2 regions of the Nonomuraea sp. CA-218870 genome follow, and region 2 is predicted to be linked to the other one. Evidence: riboswitches for the same ligand, from Rfam matches in the RefSeq annotation. Region 2 holds a riboswitch; the other holds the start of a gene.

Region 1 (2,384 bases), 1.9 Mb from region 2:
CGTTCGGCCGCGGCGGCGACGACGGCGGCCGCCCGGCCGGGGACGCGGGCGAGCACGGTGTCGAAGAAGTCCGGGTGCACCACCTCGACGCCGCCCTCGCGCAGCCCTTCGGCGAGCGCGGCTGCGTGCCGGTGGACCCGGCGGGCGATCCGGCGCAGCCCGTCGGGGCCGTGGTAGACGGCGTACATGCCGGCGATGACGGCGAGCAGCACCTGCGCGGTGCAGATGTTGCTGGTGGCCTTCTCGCGGCGGATGTGCTGCTCGCGGGTCTGCAGGGCCAGCCGGTACGCGGGCGCGCCGTCGGCGTCGACCGACACCCCGACCAGGCGGCCGGGCATCTGGCGCTGCAGTCCCTCGCGTACGGACATGTAGGCGGCGTGCGGCCCGCCGAAGCCGAACGGCACGCCGAACCGCTGGGAGGAGCCGACGGCGATGTCGGCGCCGAGTTCGCCCGGCGCGGCCACGAGCGTGAGCGCCAGCAGGTCGGCGGCGGCCACGACGAGCGCGCCGGCCTCGTGCGCCCGCTCGGCCACGGCCCGGAAGTCGCGCAGCCGCCCGGACGCGCCGGGGTACTGGACGAGCACGCCGAAGCATTCGGGCAGGTCACCGGTCAGGTCGCTCTCGACGAGCGTGATGCCGAGCGGTTCGGCGCGGGTGGCCAGCACCGCCTTGGTCTGCGGCAGCGCGTCGGCGTCGACCACGAACACGGGGCTCTTGGCCTTGCCGGCGCGGCGGGCCAGCGTCATGGCCTCGGCCGCCGCGGTGGCCTCGTCGAGCAGGGACGCGCCGGCGACGGGCAGCGCGGTGAGGTCGGAGACGACGGTCTGGAAGTTCAGCAGCGCCTCCAGCCGGCCCTGCGAGATCTCCGGCTGGTACGGGGTGTAGGCGGTGTACCAGCCCGGGTTCTCCAGGAGGTTGCGGCGGATGACGGCGGGCGTGACGGTGTCGTGGTAGCCCAGGCCGATCATCGAGGTGAGCACCTGGTTGCGGCCGGCGAGCGCGCGGAGCTCGGCGATGGCCTCGGCCTCGCTCGCGGCGGGCGGCAGGTCGAGCCGGTCCTTGATCCTGATGGCCTCGGGCACGGCCACCGCCACGAGGTCCGTGACCGACTCGAACCCGACGGTCTGGAGCATGCGCTGCTGCTCCGCGGCCGAGGGCCCGATGTGCCGGCTGGAGAACGGCGGTGCTGACAGGTCGGTCATGGAAGACGCCTCCCGAGGCTGTGGAGACCGGCGCTGGGCGCGGGCTTATGCCGGATCTCCCCCTCTGTCATGACGACCTGAGAGCTTCACCCGCACAGGGCTTGCACCGTCGGTGAAGTGCGCCTGGCGGGCGCACCTGCTTTCCAGAGTTGCCTCACCCGAGCGGTACGGGCGCCTGAGAGATTCCGGGGAGGGTTGCTCCTTCGGCGCCCCGGTCGTGCCGGGGTCTCTCCCGCACGGGGTCGTCAGCATGTCCTAGATTACAGCCTCGACCCGGATTGGGGTGTTACGGGGCGGTCAACCGGTGCGGCGCGCGCGCCGGCGCCGGGCCAGTTCGTCAGCGGGATGGTCGGCCGGGACGTCGTCCGCGACCGCCGCCCGTTCCCCCGGCAGCTCCGCGAGGGATCCTTCGACCTCGCGCCAGACCCGGCCGAGCGCGATGCCGAACACGCCCTGCCCGCCCTGGAGAAGATCGATGACCTCGTCGGCCGAGGTGCACTCGTAGACGCTGACGCCGTCGCTCATCAGCGTGATCTGCGCGAGGTCGGCGACCCCGCGGTCGCGCAGATGCTGGACGGCGGTACGGATCTGCTGGAGGGAGACTCCGGTGTCGAGGAGCCGTTTGACGACTTTCAGGACCAGGATGTCGCGGAAGCTGTAGAGGCGCTGGGAGCCGGAGCCCTGTGCGGCTCTTATCGTGGGCTCCACCAGGCCGGTGCGCGCCCAGTAGTCCAGCTGCCTGTAGGTGATGCCGGCCGCCGCGCAGGCCGTGGGCCCGCGGTATCCGATGTCGTCCGGCAGCGTGGCAGGCTTCTCGTCGAAGAGCAGTCCCTGCTCTCCGGCACGCTGCCGCGCACTCTCGCGCCGCACCGGATCTTCCTGGCCGGCCGTCTTTCCCTCGCCGCTGCTGACCGCCACGCGGACCTCCGGCTTTCTCTCATCCCGTGGCCTCATCTGGGGGTTCGTAAAAGGTCGACCACGGGTTTCACTTGCACCGTAGGACTGTGACCATGCTCAGTCAACGATCCGGCTCGGCGCGTCGTGAAGCGTAAATGCACTGAAATACCTACCCCGCCCGGCCGAAGTCCTCAGGTGAGATCGTGTCAAGGAACTCCCTGAACTTCTCCACCTCGTCCTCCTGGTCATCGGGGATGATCACACCGGCCTCCTGGACCACCTCCT
Region 2 (2,384 bases):
ACGACGCCTCGTTCATCACGGCGTCGCAGTTCCTGGTCGACGGCGGCATCTCCGGCGCGTACGTGACGCCCCTGTGAGCAGGACCCTGAGCCGGACCGTGAGCCGGACCGTGAGCCGGCCCGTCATCGGTGTCAGCACCTACGTCGAGCCCGCGCGGTTCACGGTGTGGGACCTGCCCGTGGCGCTGCTGCCGTACATGTACGTGGAGCAGGTGACGCGGGCGGGCGGGCAGCCGGTGCTCATCCCGCCGGCGGGCGAACCGGCGGCGCTGGTGCCTCGGCTGGACGGGCTGATCCTGGCGGGCGGCGGGGACGTCGATCCGGAGCGGTACGGGGCGTCCCCCCACCCCCACACCGACTACATCCGGAAATTTCGGGACACGGCGGAGTTTGGCCTGATGACCGCGGCGCTGGAGGCCCGCCTCCCCTTCCTGGGCGTGTGCCGGGGCCTCCAGGTCCTCAACGTCACCCTGGGCGGCACCCTCCACCAGCACCTCCCGGACGTGACCGGCCACCGCGGCCATTCCCCCGCCCCAGGCGAGTTCGGCCACCTGCCCGTGCGCCCGGTCCCCGGCAGCAAGGTCGCGAAGATCCTCGGCGACGCCCCGGTCACCGTGCCGCACTACCACCACCAGGCGGTCGACCGCCTCGGCGCGGGCCTGACCGTGACGGCCACCACCGAGGACGGCACCGTCGAGGCGGTCGAACTCGACTCCCACCCCTTCGCCGTCGCCGTCCAGTGGCACCCGGAGGCGGCCCAGGACTGCGCGCTCTTCGAAGCCCTCGTCTCCGCCGCGAGACGGCCGGACGCGACAATTCGCTCCCCAGGCCGTTAGGCTTGCCGCATCACCGTCGAAGCCGTGCGGGAGAGCGTCCTGACAGCCGGTCGGGGCCCCTGAAGGAGCAAGCCCTCCCCGCGAACCTCTCAAGGCAAAGGACCGTACGGCCGAGGTGTCCTCTGGAAAGCAGGTCCGCGCGACCTCGCCGAAGGTGAAAGTCCGGAAAAAAGCCGGGCGAAACTCTCAGGCACCGACGACAGAGGGGGAGGATCCCGGCATCCGATCCTGCCCTGAGGTGCGAGACATGTCCCGATCGACGCCGCTGAGAGACGTGCACGAGTCTCTCGGCGCCACCCTGACCGACTTCGCCGGCTGGCTCATGCCGCTGCGCTACGGCAGCGAGTCCGCGGAGCACAACGCGGTCCGCCAGGCGGCCGGGCTGTTCGACCTGTCGCACATGGGAGAGATCTTCCTGACCGGCCCGCAGGCGGCGCAGGCCCTCGACCACGCCCTGGTGGGACACCTGTCGGCGCTGGCGAACGGGCGGGCCCGCTACACCATGATCGTCGACGAGCGCGGCGGGGTGCTCGACGACCTCATCGTCTACCGGCTCGGCGACGAGGAGTTCATGGTCGTGGCCAACGCGTCGAACGCGGACAAGGTCGCGGACGAGCTGATCGATCGCGCCAAGGCGTACGACACGCGGGTCGAGGACCGCTCCGACCGCTACGCCCTCATCGCCGTCCAGGGCCCACGGGCCGAGGAGATCCTCGCCACCCTCACCGACGCCGACCTCGCCGGCCTGAAGTACTACACCGGCCTGCCCGGCACGGTCGACGGCCGGAAGGCGCTCATCGCCCGCACCGGCTACACCGGCGAGGACGGCTTCGAGCTGTTCGTGGCCGCCGAGGACGCGGTGCCGCTCTGGCACGCGCTGACCGCCGCCGGCGAGCCGCACGGGCTGAAGCCGGCCGGGCTGTCCAGCCGTGACACGCTCCGCCTGGAAGCGGGTATGCCGCTGTACGGCAACGAGCTGAGCGCGGAGCTCACCCCGTTCGACGCGGGACTGGGCAGGGTGGTGAAATTCGACAAGCCGGGCGACTTCGTGGGCCGGTCGGCGCTGGAGGCGGTCAAGAACGTGCCGCCGCGGCGCCGCCTGGTCGGGCTGGTCGCGCGCGGCCGCCGGGTGCCCCGCCACGGCTACCCCGTCACCAAGGACGGCGCCGTCGTCGGCGAGGTCACCAGCGGCGCGCCCTCGCAGACGCTGGGCAAGCCCATCGCGATGGCCTACGTCGACACCGGCGTCGACGCCGGCGTCGACGCCGGCGTCGACGAAGGTCTGGCCGTGGACATCAGGGGCAGGCAAGAACCCGTGGACGTGGTCGAGCTGCCCTTTTACAGGAGGAACAAGTGAGCAACATCCCTGACGACCTGAGCTACACCAAGGAGCACGAGTGGGTCTCCGGCCTTGAGGACGGCCTGATCGCCACGATCGGGATCACCGCCTTCGCCGCCGACGCCCTCGGTGACGTGGTGTACGTGCAGCTCCCGGAGGTCGGCTCGACCATCGAGGCCGGGGACTCGGTCGGCGAGGTGGAGTCCACCA

What was found. Region 2 has a riboswitch for glycine ahead of gcvT (glycine cleavage system aminomethyltransferase GcvT). Riboswitches for the same ligand answer to the same signal wherever they lie in the genome.
Region 1: it holds a riboswitch for glycine, as region 2 does, so the genes downstream of both, gcvP (aminomethyl-transferring glycine dehydrogenase) here and gcvT (glycine cleavage system aminomethyltransferase GcvT) in region 2, are expected to answer to the same signal.

The regions. Positions count from the first base shown of each region.
Region 1 covers NZ_JBNJMN010000001.1:4,105,526-4,107,909, reverse strand. Annotated here, with positions in the region: gene gcvP (aminomethyl-transferring glycine dehydrogenase) at 1-1,202, opposite strand, end outside; glycine riboswitch at 1,356-1,447, opposite strand; gene ACQEUU_RS19845 (MerR family transcriptional regulator) at 1,500-2,120, opposite strand; gene ACQEUU_RS19840 (bifunctional nuclease family protein) at 2,269-2,384, opposite strand, start outside.
Region 2 covers NZ_JBNJMN010000001.1:2,193,735-2,196,118, reverse strand. Annotated here, with positions in the region: gene ACQEUU_RS10895 (3-oxoacyl-ACP reductase) at 1-77, shown strand, start outside; gene ACQEUU_RS10890 (gamma-glutamyl-gamma-aminobutyrate hydrolase family protein) at 98-835, shown strand; glycine riboswitch at 853-950, shown strand; glycine riboswitch at 951-1,048, shown strand; gene gcvT (glycine cleavage system aminomethyltransferase GcvT) at 1,083-2,192, shown strand; gene gcvH (glycine cleavage system protein GcvH) at 2,189-2,384, shown strand, end outside.